DNA from 3 places in the Streptomyces sp. NPDC006283 genome. Region 1 is predicted to be linked to each of the others. Evidence: riboswitches for the same ligand, from Rfam matches in the RefSeq annotation. Region 1 holds a riboswitch; each other region holds the start of a gene.
The links. A riboswitch is a leader RNA that binds a small molecule or an ion and turns the genes downstream of it on or off. The one in region 1 is predicted to bind thiamine pyrophosphate.
Positions count from the first base shown of each region.

Region 2: linked by a shared signal. The riboswitch ahead of thiO (glycine oxidase ThiO) and the one ahead of ABZ070_RS19465 (thiamine ABC transporter substrate-binding protein) in region 1 are both predicted to bind thiamine pyrophosphate.
Region 3: linked by a shared signal. The riboswitch ahead of thiC (phosphomethylpyrimidine synthase ThiC) and the one ahead of ABZ070_RS19465 (thiamine ABC transporter substrate-binding protein) in region 1 are both predicted to bind thiamine pyrophosphate.

Region 1 covers NZ_JBEXRZ010000087.1:16,639-21,455, reverse strand. The annotation lists gene ABZ070_RS19475 (ABC transporter ATP-binding protein) at 1-108, opposite strand, end outside; gene ABZ070_RS19470 (iron ABC transporter permease) at 108-1,724, opposite strand; gene ABZ070_RS19465 (thiamine ABC transporter substrate-binding protein) at 1,763-2,866, opposite strand; TPP riboswitch at 2,862-2,983, opposite strand; gene rlmN (23S rRNA (adenine(2503)-C(2))-methyltransferase RlmN) at 3,059-4,165, opposite strand; gene ABZ070_RS19455 (hypothetical protein) at 4,336-4,817, shown strand, end outside.
Region 2 covers NZ_JBEXRZ010000070.1:18,872-23,688, reverse strand. The annotation lists gene thiE (thiamine phosphate synthase) at 1-533, opposite strand, end outside; gene ABZ070_RS16990 (Rv2175c family DNA-binding protein) at 620-985, opposite strand; gene ABZ070_RS16985 (FAD-dependent oxidoreductase) at 1,029-2,213, opposite strand; gene ABZ070_RS16980 (hypothetical protein) at 2,302-2,643, opposite strand; TPP riboswitch at 2,695-2,806, shown strand; gene thiO (glycine oxidase ThiO) at 2,804-3,970, shown strand; gene thiS (sulfur carrier protein ThiS) at 3,967-4,167, shown strand; gene ABZ070_RS16965 (thiazole synthase) at 4,174-4,817, shown strand, end outside.
Region 3 covers NZ_JBEXRZ010000013.1:60,672-65,488, reverse strand. The annotation lists gene ABZ070_RS05155 (IclR family transcriptional regulator C-terminal domain-containing protein) at 1-139, shown strand, start outside; gene ABZ070_RS05150 (SsgA family sporulation/cell division regulator) at 272-706, shown strand; gene ABZ070_RS05145 (YibE/F family protein) at 732-2,111, opposite strand; TPP riboswitch at 2,131-2,264, shown strand; gene thiC (phosphomethylpyrimidine synthase ThiC) at 2,257-4,047, shown strand; gene ABZ070_RS05135 (PP2C family protein-serine/threonine phosphatase) at 4,235-4,817, opposite strand, start outside.

The sequences.
Region 1 (4,817 bases):
GAGCAGGCATACGATCTCGTGCTCCGCCACCTGGAGGCCCACCGCGTCGAGCGCCGTCCGCGGCCCGAACCGTACGGTCACGCCCTCAAGTTCCAGCAGCGCCGCCATCAGAACTCCTCGGACGTGGTGTCGGTACGGATGCGTTCGAGCAGGAGCAGCGCCGCCGCGCACACCACCATCAGGATCGTGCTCAGCGCCATCGCCTGCCCATAGTTGAGCTCGCCGGGGCGACCGAGCAGCCGTGCGACGGCGACCGGCAGGGTCGGGTTGTCGGGCCGGGCGATGAACACGGTCGCGCCGAACTCGCCCAGGGACACCGCGAACGCGAAGCCCGCCGCCACCAGCACCGCCCTGCGCACGAGCGGCAGGTCGACCTCGCGCCACGCCCGCAGCGGTGACGCGCCCAGTACGGCGGCCGCCTCCCGGAGCCGTTCGTCCACGGCGCGCAGCACCGGCAGCATCGTCCGCACGACGAACGGCACACCGACCAGTGCCTGCGCGAGGGGCACGAGGATCCACGACGCCCGCAGGTCGAGCGGCGGCTCGTCGAGAGTGATCAGGAAGCCGAAGCCCACGGTCACGGCGGAGACGCCGAGCGGAAGCATCAGCAGGGCGTCGAAGCCGCGTACCAGCCTGCCCGCCTTCCGGGTGAGAGCGGCCGCGGCGAGACCACCCACGGCGACCGAGATCGCGGTGGCGGCCAGCGCGTACCCGAGGGAGTTCCACACGGCGTCGATCGGCGGCACGAGGAACGCGCCTCCGGAAGGGTCCACGGTGCCCAGTTCGCGGTAGTAGGCGAAGCCGTACCCGCCCGGAGTGTCGAAGGAGCGCTCGACGAGTACGGCGAGCGGAGTGAAGAGCAGTACGACGACGGTGGCCAGCACGGCACAGAGCAGCGCCCACTGCACCGCTCCGCGCGGCGGATGCGCGGTCCGGGCCGGGTCGACGAGCCGCAGGGAACTCTCGCGACGCCTGACGATCCAGGCGTGCACACCGAGGACCGCGCCGACCGCCGCGAACTGCAGCAGGGTCAGCACGGCCGCGGTCGGCAGGTCCAGGAACTCGGCGGTCTGCCGGTAGATCTCCACCTCGAGGGTGGAGAACGAAGGGCCGCCGAGGATCTGCACGACACCGAAGGAGGTGAACGTGAAGAGGAAGACCATCAGGGCGGCGGCCGCCAGCGAAGGTGTCAGCGCCGGCAGGGTCACCCGCCGCCAGGCGGCGAAACGCCCCGCGCCCAGCACCCGGGCCGCCTCCTCCTGGCGGGGATCGAGCTGGGACCACAGGCCGCCGACCGTGCGGACGACGACGGCGTAGTTGAAGAAGACGTGCGCGAGCAGGATCGCCCACACGGTGGTGTCCAGCCGGACGCCCCACATCTCGTCGAGGAGTCCGCCGCGCCCCAGCAGCGCGAGGAACGCCGTGCCGACGACGACCGTCGGCAGCACGAACGGCACGGTGACCGCCGCACGCAACAGCCGTTTGCCCGGGAATTGGAGGCGGGCGAACACATACGCACCGGGCAGCGCGATCAGCAGGGTCAGCGCGGTGGAGGCGAGCGCCTGCCAGGTGGTGAACCACAGGACGTCCCGGATGTCCGGACGCCCGAGCACGTCCGCGAAGCGGCCGAACTGCCACTGGCCGTCGAGGTGGAGGCCGCGGCCGACGATCGCGGTAACGGGATAGGCGAAGAAGACGGCGAAGAAGGCGACGGGCACGGCCATGAGGCCGAGCCGCGTCGCGTTCCCGCGCAGGGACTTCCTTACTTCACAACGAGCGAGGACCACGACCGGACCCACTGCTCACGGTTCTTCGCGATGGTGTCCGCGGCGACGGTCTCGGGCTGCTCGACGACCGCGCCGTGCTTCGTGAACAGCTCCGGCAGCTTCGCGTCCTCGATCACCGGGTTCACGAACATGTTGAGCGGCATGTCCTCCTGGAACTGCTTGCCGATCAGGAAGTCCAGCAGCGCCTTGCCGCCCGCCTGGTTCTTCGCGCCCTTGAGCAGACCGGCGAACTCGATCTGGCGGAAGCAGGTGCCCGTCGCGACACCGGTGGGCGCCTCGGCCGGCTGCGGATCGGAGTAGAGCACCTCGACCGGCGGGCTGGAGGCGTACGAGACGACGAGCGGCCGGTCGGCCTTCGCCTTCTTGCCGCCGGCGGAGCCGGAGAACTCCTCGTTGTAGGCCTGCTCCCAGCCGTCGACGACCTTGACGCCGTTGTCCTTGAGCTTCTTCCAGTAGCCCTGCCAGCCGGACTCGCCGTACTCGCCGACGCTGCCGAGCAGGAAGCCGAGGCCCGGCGAGGAAGTGGCGGCGTTCTCCACGACCAGCATGTTCTTGTACTGGGGCTTCGCGAGGTCCGCGAAGGTCTTCGGGGGCGCGAGCTTCCGGTCGGCGAAGAACTTCTTGTCGTAGTTGACGCAGATGTCGCCGGAGTCGACGGGCGTGACGCGGTGCTTGCCCGCGTCGAGCTGCACCTCGTCGGCCACCCGGTCGAGGCCCTTGGCCTCGTACGGCGTGAAGAGGTCGTTGTCGAGCGCGCGGGAGAGAAGGGTGTTGTCGACACCGAAGAAGACGTCGCCCTGGGGGGAACCCTTGGTGAGGATCTCCTTGTTGAGCGCGGCACCCGCGTCACCGCTCTTGAGCACCTTGACCGTGTAGCCGGTCTGCCGGGTGAACTCCTTCAGCACGGCGTCCGAAGCGGCGAACGAGTCGTGGCTGACGAGGGTGACGGTCTTGGACGCGCCCGCGGCGTCGGGCCCGGAGCCCTTGTCCTCGGACTTCTCACCGCAGGCGGAGAGGACGGAGATGCCGAGGGTACCCGCGAGTGCGGCGCCGACGGCACGCCGAAGATGGCTGTTCATGATGATGCTGACTCCCTACGCCGGTATGACCCGGATCAGGTCCGAGGGTCTGCGGCCCGTGGCCGTGAAGGCCTCGCCGCACTCTCAGCGCTCTGGTGCGCTCCCCTGTCGGAATGTTTCGTTGTTCATTTGTGCGAACGCACAGGGCACAGTATCAGCCATGGCCGACGGGCCGAGGCCCGTGGGCCCGGCTCAGCGCTCGGTCGCCGCCAGCTGTCCGCAGGCCCCGTCGATCTCCTGGCCACGGGTGTCCCGGACCGTGACCGGTACACCGTGGGCGGCGATCGCCTCGACGAACGCCTTCTCGTCCTCGGGGCGCGAGGCCGTCCATTTCGAGCCGGGCGTCGGATTGAGCGGGATCAGGTTCACGTGAACCCGCTTGCCCTTCAGCAGCCGGCCGAGCAGATCGCCGCGCCACGCCTGGTCGTTGATGTCGCGGATGAGCGCGTACTCGATGGAGATACGGCGGCCCGACTTCTCGGCGTACTCCCAGGCGGCGTCAAGGACCTCGCGGACCTTCCAGCGCGTGTTGACCGGGACCAGGGTGTCGCGCAGCTCGTCGTCCGGGGCATGCAGCGACACGGCGAGACGGCACTTGAAGCCCTCGTCGGCGAAGCGCAGCATCGCGGGCACGAGACCGACGGTCGAGACCGTGATGCCCCGCTGCGAGAGACCGAGCCCGTCGGGCTCCGGGTCCGTGAGACGACGGATGGCTCCGACGACCCGCCTGTAGTTGGCGAGCGGCTCACCCATGCCCATGAAGACGATGTTGGACAGCCGGGCGGGTCCCCCGGGGACCTCGCCGTCGCGCAGCGCGCGCATGCCGTCGACGATCTGGTGCACGATCTCCGCGGTCGACAGGTTCCGGTCGAGGCCGGCCTGCCCGGTGGCGCAGAAGGGGCAGTTCATCCCGCAGCCGGCCTGCGAGGAGATGCACATGGTGACCCGGTCCGGATAGCGCATCAGCACGGACTCGACCAGCGTGCCGTCGTGCAGGCGCCACAGGGTCTTGCGGGTCGTGTCGTCGTCGCACGAGATGTGCCGCACGACGGACATCAGGTCGGGCAGCAGCTCCGTGGCGAGCTTCTCGCGCGCCGCCGCGGGGATGTCGGTCCACTGGGCCGGGTCGTGGACGTACCGGGCGAAGTAGTGCTGGGACAGCTGCTTGGCGCGAAACGGCTTTTCGCCGATCGCGGCGACGGCGTCCTTGCGCTCGGCGGGCGTGAGGTCGGCGAGGTGCCGCGGGGGCTTCTTGGCTCCGCGGGGCGCGACGAAAGTGAGTTCTCCGGGCTTGGGCATGGTGCATCCAGTGTCGCAGACCCGGCCGGTTGCCCTTCCGCACGTGGGGCGGCGGGCGTCGGCCGCTGTATCTCGCGGGACGCGGGGGGGGCGGCCCGCTACGTCTCGCGGGGCCCGCCGGGCAGGGTCAGGCTGGGAAACGGGGCACTCACCTGCGGAAGGAGCCGTGTATGAACGCCCCGAGCGAGAGTGCGCTCCGAGGCCGGCCGGCCGGTGTGCTCGACTCCCCGGTCGTCGGGATGGCACCGTGGATCATCTTCTCCGTCCTGGTCGGTCCCGGGCGCTTCGAGGTCGCCGTAGGACTCGCGCTCGCGACGGCGCTCGTCGTCGTCGTCGCCGGCCGGATCGTCCGGCCGGGCGCCTCCCTCAAGATCCTCGAACTGTCCGACGTGGTGTTCTTCGGGCTGCTGGCCGTGATCGGCGCCGTCGCCTCGGACGGGACCTCCCGATGGCTCGAGACCTACGCGGGCGAGATCTCCAACCTGGCCCTGGCGGCGATCGCCTTCGGCTCCATGGCGGTGGGCGTACCGTTCACCATCCAGTACGCACGGGAGCGCGTCGACCGCGCGTACTGGAACACGCCGCAGTTCCTGTCCACCAACTACGCGATCACCGGCGCGTGGGGACTGGCGTTCCTCGTTGCCGCGATCGC
Region 2 (4,817 bases), on a different contig from region 1:
TCCAGATTGCGAGCATCGATGCCGCCGATGGCGAACCAGGGCCGGTCACCGCCGAGCGCGGCCGTGTACCTGACGAGGTCGAGGCCGGGGGCGTGCCGTCCGGGCTTGGTCGGCGTCGGCCAGCAGGGGCCCGTGCAGAAGTAGTCCACACCCGGCTCGACGGCGGCGGCTGCCGCCTCGGCCTCGGCGTGCGTCGAGCGGCCGATCAGCACGGCGTCCCCGAGGATCGCGCGCGCCGCGGGGACCGGCAGATCGCCCTGCCCCAGGTGCAGCACGTCGGCGCCGATGGCATGCGCCACGTCGGCGCGGTCGTTCACCGCGAGGAGCTTGCCGTGCCTGCGGCAGGCGTCGGCGAAGACCTGGAGATGCTCCAGTTCCTCGCCCGCCTCCATGCCCTTGTCGCGCAACTGCACGATGTCCACGCCGGACGAGAGCACGGCGTCGAGGAACTCGGGAAGGTCTCCCTGCCGCTTGCGGGCGTCCGTGCAGAGATAGAGCCGGGCGTCGGACAGCAGCGCGCGAGCCGTGGACATGAGGCGATCCCCCCGTTGGTCGGCCGGGTGCCCGGGCCGGACGGCCCGGCCTGTGCACCCGGCCGGTAGTGGTGTTTTCCGTGGCGTCAGACGGCGAGCGCCTGGGCCCGGCGCTTCACCTCCGTGCCGCGATTCTCCCCGAGCGCCTGGGCAGGGGTGCCCGGCAGGGTCGGGTCCGGAGTGAAGAGCCACTCCAGCATCTCTTCGTCGTTGAAGCCGTCGTCCCGCAGGAGCGTCAGGGTCCCTGCGAGACCCTTGACCACCTTGCTGCCGTCGATGAAGGCGGCAGGCACCTGCAGCGCACGGTTCTCACCGCGGCGCACGGCGATCAGCTGGCCCTCCTTGACCAGCTGGCGCACACGCGTCACCTCGACATCGAGCATTTCCGCGATGTCGGGCAGGTAGAGCCAGGCGGGGACGAGAGCATCGATCTTTGCGTCAATCTCGGTCACAGGACAAGCCTGCCATCCGGGACCGACAGTCGGTAGCCGGGACCTACCGTGCCGCCGCCTTCAGAGGGACGGACGGGTCGGCGGCCCGCTCCCGATCCAGCGCCGCCCCCGCCAGGATCAGCCTGCGGCCCTGGGCCAGGTCACGGGCCCTGCCGACGGCGAGCAGCGCCACCAGCACCTCTCCGCGCAGCCACAGCACCGACCAGGTGTCCTCGTGGGGCCGGCCCCGCCACAGCAGGTCGTCGGCGGCGGCGTGGTGGCCCGCGTACTGGACGAACCGGCCGAACTGCTCCGACCAGAAGTACGGCACCGGGTCGTACACCTCGGCGGCCGGGCCGGGCTCCCCGGCCGCGTGCGTGACGATGTTCGCCGCGACGGTGCGCGGTCCCTGGAGCGCGTTGTCCCAGTGATGCACCAGCAGCCGCTCGCCGTAGCGGCCGGACGGGTAGGAGGCGCAGTCTCCGACGGCGTACACATCGGGCGCGGAGGCACGCAGGTGGCGGTCCGCGACGACCGAACCGTCCGGGCCGAGCTCGATGCCGGAGCCCTCGAGCAGGCCCGTGGCGGGCCGTGCCCCGATACCGACGACGACGGCGCCGGCGGGAATCCTGCGGCCCCCGGCCAGGACCACGGCGCCCGGCTCGACGGTGGCCACACGGGCGCCGGTGACGAGTTCCGCCCCGTACTGCCCGTACCAGGCGGCCATCGGGGCGGCGACCTCCGCGGGCATGGTGCCGGCGAGCGGGCGGTCGGCGGCCTCGACGACGGTGACGGCGCAGCCGGCCTGACGGGCCGCGGTCGCGAACTCCGCGCCGATCCAGCCCGCGCCGACCACGACGATGTCGTGCTGCTCGGTGAGCAGGGGCCGCAGCCGGGCGGCGTCGTCGAGGGTGCGCAGCAGATGGACGCCCGGTACGCCCCGGGTACCGGGCAGCGTGACGGGCTCCGCGCCGGTGGCGAGGACCAGGACGTCGTACGGGACGGGGCCGGCCGCGGTGTCCACCTCGTGCGCGCAAGTGCGCACGCCGGTGACCTCGACGCCCAGGCGCAGCTCGACGCCGAGGGCCTCGAAGTCGATGTCGAAGGCCGAGTCCTCCGCCTTGCCGAGCAGGATCGCCTTGGACAGCGGCGGCCGGTCGTACGGCTGGTGCGGCTCGGCGCCGATCACGGTGACCGGGCCGGTGAAGCCCTGCTCCCGGAGCGCGACCGCGGTCTGCACTCCCGCCATGCCCGCGCCGACGATCACCACGCGCCGCCGCGGCGCTGTCTGCTGCTGCCGTTCGTCCACCCGCACACCTTACGTACCTGACAGAGAGTCAGGAAGGCAGCTCCTCCACCACGCTCGTCCCGCTGCCCTCCTGGGACTCCCACTCCCAGGTCTCCTCCAGGCGCACACGGCCGTCCGGAAGGTCCACGACCGTGGAGACGCAGTGCCCCGAGGAGGTGGCGCCGTCCGTCTTCAACTGCACATAACGGAAGTCGAGACGGTCGCCCTCCCGGGTGCCCACGAGGTGTCCGCGGACCACGTCACCGCCCTCGTACTCGGCCCAGATCCGGCCCCGCTCCTCGTGGTACGTGAACCGGGTCCGGGTGCCGACCTGGCCCGGAGCCTGGTCGGCGACCGGTGAGAGAACGAGTCCGTCGAGCGTCCTGGCCACTGCTGCGGCTCCCTTACTGCGTGTCGGGGCGGGAGGTTAGGGTGGCCACCGTAAGGCACTCGCGGGAGCCCGGACGCACCGGGCTGAGAGGGAGGCTGGCGGCCTCCGACCGTACGAACCTGATCCGGGTCATGCCGGCGAAGGGAGGGGCTGGACGCCCATGTCTCGTACTCGACGCACCCCTGACGTCCTTGTCATAGGGGGCGGGATCATCGGTCTGGTCACGGCCTGGCGCGCAGCGCAGCGCGGGCTGAGCGTGACCGTCGCGGACCCCGAACCGGGCGGCGGGGCCGCTCAGGTCGCGGCCGGGATGCTGGCCGCCGTCACCGAACTCCACTACGGCGAGCAGACCCTGCTCGGGCTCAACCTCGAGTCCGCCCGCCGCTACCCGGCCTTCGTCGCGGAACTCGAGGAAGCGAGCGGCCGGCAGGTCGGGTACCGCTCCTGCGGCACGCTCGCCGTCGCCCTCGACGCCGACGACCGCGCGCATCTGCGCGAACTGCACGCCCTGCAGCACCGCTCGGGACTCGAGTCCGAGTGGCTCACGGGCCGTGAGTGCCGCCGCCTCGAGCCGATGCTGGCACCCGGCGTACGCGGCGGGCTGCGGGTGGACGGCGACCACCAGGTCGACCCGCGCCGGCTGACCGCCGCGCTCGTCGTCGCCTGCGAGCGGGCCGGTGTGGACTTCCGCCGCACCTGGGTGGAGCGGCTGGTGGTGGCCGCCGACCGGGCGGCCGGAGCCGTACTCGCCGACGGCGGCGAACTCGCCGCGGGGCAGGTCGTGTTGGCCGGGGGAAGCATGAGCGGACGGCTGGAGGGCGTACCGGCGGACGTACTTCCGCCCGTACGGCCGGTGAAGGGCCAGGTTCTGCGGCTGACCGTGCCACGCCCCTACGCGCCGTTCCTCTCGCGCACCGTACGGGCGGTGGTGCGCGGCAGCCATGTGTATTTGGTGCCACGCAAGGACGGCGAGCTGGTGGTCGGCGCGACCAGCGAAGAGCTCGGCTGGGACACGACGGTCACCGCGGGCGGGGTGTACGAACTGCTGCGCGACGCGCACGAGCTCGTGCCCGGCATCACGGAGCTGCCTCTCGTCGAGACGCAGGCCGGACTGCGGCCCGGCTCCCCCGACAACGCGCCCCTGCTGGGCTTCACCGAGCTGCCCGGCCTGCTGCTGGCCACCGGGCACTACCGCAACGGGGTGCTGCTGACACCTGTCACCGGCGACGCACTGGCGGGCGCGCTGGTGAGCGGCGAACTGCCCGAGGTGGCACGGCCCTTCTCCCCCCGCCGCTTCTCTTCCGTCCTCCAGGAGCAGCCCGCATGAACGTCTTTGTCAACGGCGAAGTCCGAGAGTTCGCCGACAGCACCACCCTGGACGCCGTCGTCGCCGCGCTCACCGCGGCGCCCTCCGGAGTCGCCGCGGCGCTCAACGAGACCGTCGTCCCGCGCAGCCGGTGGGCCGGCACCCCGCTCGGCGACGGCGACCGTGTCGAAGTTCTCACCGCAGTGCAGGGAGGCTGATCCGTCGTGGCCGACGACCGTTTCACCATCGGGGAGACCACGTTCGACTCCCGTCTGATCATGGGCACCGGCGGGGCGCCCAGCCTCGACGTCCTCGAACGCTCGCTCGTCGCGAGCGGCACGGAACTGACGACCGTCGCGATGCGGCGCCTCGATCCGACCGTTCAGGGTTCCGTCCTGTCCGTGCTGGACAAGCTCGGCATCCGGGTCCTGCCGAACACCGCCGGGTGTTTCACCGCCGGTGAGGCGGTCCTCACCGCGCGTCTCGCACGGGAGGCGCTGGGCACCGACTGGATCAAGCTCGAGGTCGTCGCGGACGAGCGGACGCTGCTGCCGGACGGCGTCGAGCTGCTGGACGCGGCGGAAACACTCGTCGACGACGGCTTCACCGTCCTGCCGTACACGAACGACGACCCGGTGCTGGCGCACAAGCTGGAGGACGTGGGCTGCGCCGCGATCATGCCGCTGGGCTCACCGATCGGCTCCGGGCTCGGCATCCGCAACCCCCACAACTTCCAGTTGATCGTCGAGCAGGCGGGCGTGCCGGTGATTCTGGACGCGGGCGCCGGCACGGCGTCGGACGCGGCGCTGGCGATGGAGCTGGGGTGCGCGGCTGTGATGCTGGCGTCGGCGGTGACGCGGGCGCAGGA
Region 3 (4,817 bases), on a different contig from region 1:
CACCACCGGCCCTGTCGTCGCAACGATGGCCATTTCTCTTCCCCTTCACCAGGAAGCCAGATTGCTCCCTGCGGTGGAGCAGCTGAGGAACGGAATCGGTGGGCTGTTGGGGTCACTTGCCTTCTCTATCAGTATCTGAAATATCACTCCTTGTGATCTGCTAGCGCTTCGAGGACGATTACGTCAAGAGGGCCTAGGGGGATCGTTCCTGGCCGTTTTCTTGCTTTGCCAGCACGGGTTCATTCATTGCTTCATTACTGCGGGGTATGTGATGCGCGAGTCGGTCCAGGCCGAGGTACTGATGAGCTTCCTCGTCTCCGAGGAGCTCTCCTTCCGGATTCCGGTGGAGCTGGGTTACGAGACCTGGGATCCGTACGCGGTGCGGATGACCTTTCACCTTCCCGGCGACGCACCTGTGACCTGGGCATTCGGGCGGGAGTTGCTGCTCGACGGGATCAACGGGCCGAGCGGGGACGGGGATGTGCACATCGCGCCCGTCGGTCCCGAAAGTCTGTCGGACGTTCGTATCCGGCTTCGGGTCGGCGCCGACTCGGCGTTGTTCCGCGCGGGCGCGGCACCGCTCGTGGCCTTCCTCGACCGTACGGACAAGCTGGTGCCGATCGGTCAGGAGCTCTCCTTGGGTGACTGCGAAGTGAGTCTGGAAGAGGCGCTCGGACGCATCCTGGCCGAGGAGAACGCCGGCTGACGCCCCATCGGTGCGGCTCGTGCACTCACTTCTTTCGCCGCCGCCCCCTGCCGCCCAGAATTGGTGACCCGGCCGGTTCCTCTGCGGGCTGCGGACGGTCGGCCGAGACCACCAGGGCGGCAAGGACGGTGGTCACCGGTACGGAGGCGACCAGGCCGATCGAGCCCACCAGGGTCCGTACGATCTCCTCCGCCACCAGTTCGCTGGTGGCCACGGCGCCCACGCCCGACTGCGCGATCGAGAAAAGCAGCAGCAGGGGCAACGCGGCGCCCGCGTAGGCGAGTACGAGCGTGTTGACGACCGAGGCGATGTGGTCGCGGCCGATGCGGATCGCGGCGCGGTAGAGGGCGCGCGGACCCATGCCCGGGTCGGCCTGATGCAGTTCCCAGACGGCCGAGGTCTGGGTCACCGTCACATCGTCGAGGACGCCGAGGGAGCCGATGATGACGCCGGCCAGCAGCAGACCGCTCATGTCGATGCCCGGGTACAGGCCGTGGATGAGGCCGGTGTTGTCGTCCGTGTTCCCGCTCAGGCTTGCCCAGCCGATGAACAGGGAACCCAGCAGCCCGATCAGCAGAAGCGAGATCAGGGTGCCGAGCACCGCGACCGAGGTGCGCGCCGTCACCCCATGGCACATGTACAACGCGATCAGCATGATGGCGCTCGCCCCGACCACCGCGACGATCAGCGGATCCGAGCCCTGCAGGATCGCCGGCAGGATGAACAGCGTCAGCACGGCGAACGAGACCGCCAGCGCGATCAGGGCCATCACTCCGCGCATCCGGCCCACGAGCACCACCGCGAGGGCGAAGATCCCCGCGAGCAGTGCCATGGGGAACTCACGGTCCACGTCCGTCACCGAGTACTGCAGATCGCGAGGAGCGTCGGGGGCGTACGCGACGACGACGCCCTGTCCCTCGCTCAACTGCCGTGGTGCGTCCGGCTGCACGATCTCGACGAAGGTCCGGCCCTTGTCCTTGCCGCTCGTGACCTCGACGGTCGCCCTGGCGCACCGGCCCTGCTGCGCGGCCACGGCCTCGCGTCCCTGGGGCGTGGAGGTGTCGCCGGTCGGTGGGACCTGTGCGGCGTTGACGTCCTTGCAGTCGACCTTCTCGACGCGCACCACCTTGCCCTGCTCGGTCTGCCGGTCGAAGCCGACGCCGGTGCGTTCGTGGCCGGGCGCGCCTCCCGGCCACAGCACCGCGAGCCCGACGAGGACGGCTGTCGCGAAGGGGATCAGTACGGCTGCGATGACCCTTCGTAGGTGCCGGGACACCGGGGCGGCGGGTCCGTGACTGTGCCCATGGCCGTGGGCCTGGCCGTGCGGTTCTGGGGACTGTGGCGATGAGGTCACGGGTCGATCATCGCAAGAAGCCGGGGGCCCTCTGTTCAGCGCGCCAGACATGACGCTAGCGTGGTGGCACCTTTGCACACGCGGGAGCTCGGAGCACCGGGCTGAGAGGGCGCTGACCTTCGTACATCCGTACGGGACCAGCTGCGCCGACCGCCGAACCTGTTACCGGGTAATGCCGGCGTAGGGAGTAGGTCTCATGACCGTATCGGACGCACGCACGCCTGCCTCGAACCAGAACGACGAGGCCGGGAAGTCCATCGGCTGGCACAAGGGATACGTCGAGGGATCGCGCCCCGACCTCCGCGTGCCGGTGCGCAAGGTGCATCTCACCAATGGCAAGGACGTCACGCTGTACGACACGTCCGGCCCGTATACCGACCCGAACGTCGACACCGACGTCCGCCGCGGGCTGCCGCCGCTACGGGAGAACTGGATCATCGGCCGCGGCGACACCGAGGAGTACGCGGGGCGGCCGGTCCGGCCGGAGGACGACGGGATCAAGCACACCTCGCCGCGCGGGGGGCTGCGCAACCTCGACGCCGTCTTCCCGGGACGCCCGCGCCAGCCCCGCCGTGGCCGCGACGGGCAGGCGGTGACACAGCTCGCGTACGCCCGCCGTGGCGAGATCACGCCGGAGATGGAGTACGTCGCCATCCGCGAGAACGTCTCCCCCGAAGTGGTGCGGGAGGAGATCGCGGCCGGCCGGGCCGTGCTGCCGGCGAACGTGAACCACCCGGAGATCGAGCCGATGATCATCGGTAAGCGTTTCCTGGTGAAGGTCAACGCGAACATCGGCAACTCCGCGGTCACGTCCTCCATCGAGGAGGAGGTCGAGAAGATGACCTGGGCGACCCGCTGGGGTGCCGACACGGTCATGGACCTCTCCACCGGCCGCAACATCCACACCACCCGCGAGTGGGTGCTGCGCAACTCCCCCGTCCCGATCGGCACGGTGCCGCTGTACCAGGCGCTGGAGAAGGTGGACGGCAAGGCCGAGGACCTGACCTGGGACGTCTACAAGGACACGGTCATCGAGCAGGCCGAGCAGGGCGTCGACTACATGACGGTCCACGCCGGAGTGCTGCTGCGCTATGTGCCGCTGACGGCCCGGCGCAAGACCGGCATCGTCTCGCGCGGCGGCTCGATCATGGCGGCCTGGTGCCTGGCGCACCACAAGGAGTCGTTCCTGTACGAGAACTTCGAGGAGCTCTGCGAGATCCTCGCCGCCTACGACGTGACGTACTCCCTCGGCGACGGGCTGCGCCCCGGTTCGATCGCGGATGCCAACGACGAGGCGCAGTTCGCCGAGTTGAGGACGCTCGGTGAGCTCAACACCATTGCCAAGCGCCACAACGTGCAGACGATGATCGAGGGCCCGGGCCATGTCCCGATGCACAAGATCAAGGAGAACATCGACCTCCAGCAGGAGATCTGCGAGGAGGCGCCGTTCTACACGCTCGGCCCCCTCACCACGGACGTGGCGCCCGCCTACGACCACATCACGTCAGGCATCGGGGCGGCCATGATCGCCTGGTGGGGTACCGCAATGCTCTGCTACGTCACGCCCAAGGAGCACTTGGGCCTGCCGGACCGTGACGACGTCAAGACCGGCGTCATCACGTACAAGATCGCCGCCCATGCCGCGGACCTCGCCAAGGGGCACCCGGGCGCCCAGGAGTGGGACGACGCGTTGTCGGACGCACGTTTCGAGTTCCGGTGGGAGGACCAATTCAATCTGGCCCTCGATCCGGACACGGCCAGGGAGTTCCACGACGAGACGCTGCCCGCAGAGCCGGCGAAGACCGCGCACTTCTGCTCGATGTGCGGTCCGAAGTTCTGCTCGATGAAGATCAGTAGAAGCATCACAGAGCAGTTCGCTCCCGATCGCGGTGTGGCCAGCGACGATGAGGTTCGAGCGGGCATGCTCGCCAAGTCGAAGGAGTTCGCGGAGGCGGGGCACCACGTCTACCTGCCTATTGCGGACTAATCTTCTGACGTCTCAGCGTCCCTCGGCATACGCGCCGGGGGACGCTGTCGTCTCTCACGAACCGCGCTGCGGCAGGACACGTCCTGGTGACACGGCCCGGGCGGCGACCTCTGCCTGGGCCACCGGTCACCGGCGCCGATCGACGCGTTCGCGGGACCGCTCCGTCAACGATGGGGCGGCTATCGGCTCACTCCAGGATGACGAGGTGGTCGGCGGCGCCCCCGCGCCACTCGATCAGGAAGAGGGTCGCGTCGTCGCTGGTGCTCCCGCCCCTTTCCTCCTTCAGGGCGTGGGAGAGCGAGCGCACCACCGCCCGTACTCCCTCCTCGGTCTGCTCGATGCGGTTGACCCAGTGGATGAGCTGTTCCTCGCCGAACTCCTCTTCCCCGGCTTCGTGCTCCTCGATCAGGCCGTCGGTGAAGCACAGCACCCGGTCGCCGCGGTGGAGCATTTGCTCGCTGACCTGGGGCTCTTCACCTCCGAAGCCGACCGGGAAGGTGGTGGGGCCGTCCAGCTGCCGCACGACCTGGTGGTTGCGGATCAGCAGCGGGGCGGGGTGGCCCGCGTTGACCCACTGCAGGTGGCCCGTTGCGATGTCCAGGCGCATCATCTGCGCGGTGACGAAGTGTTCGGGGCCGAACTGCTCGGCGATGGCCCGGTCCATGAACGCGTAGATCTCGGACAGGCCGATGCCGGCCCGTCTGGAGTGCCGGTAGGCGCCGATGGCGACGGTGGCCATCGTGGCGGCGTTGAGGCCGTGGCCCATCGCG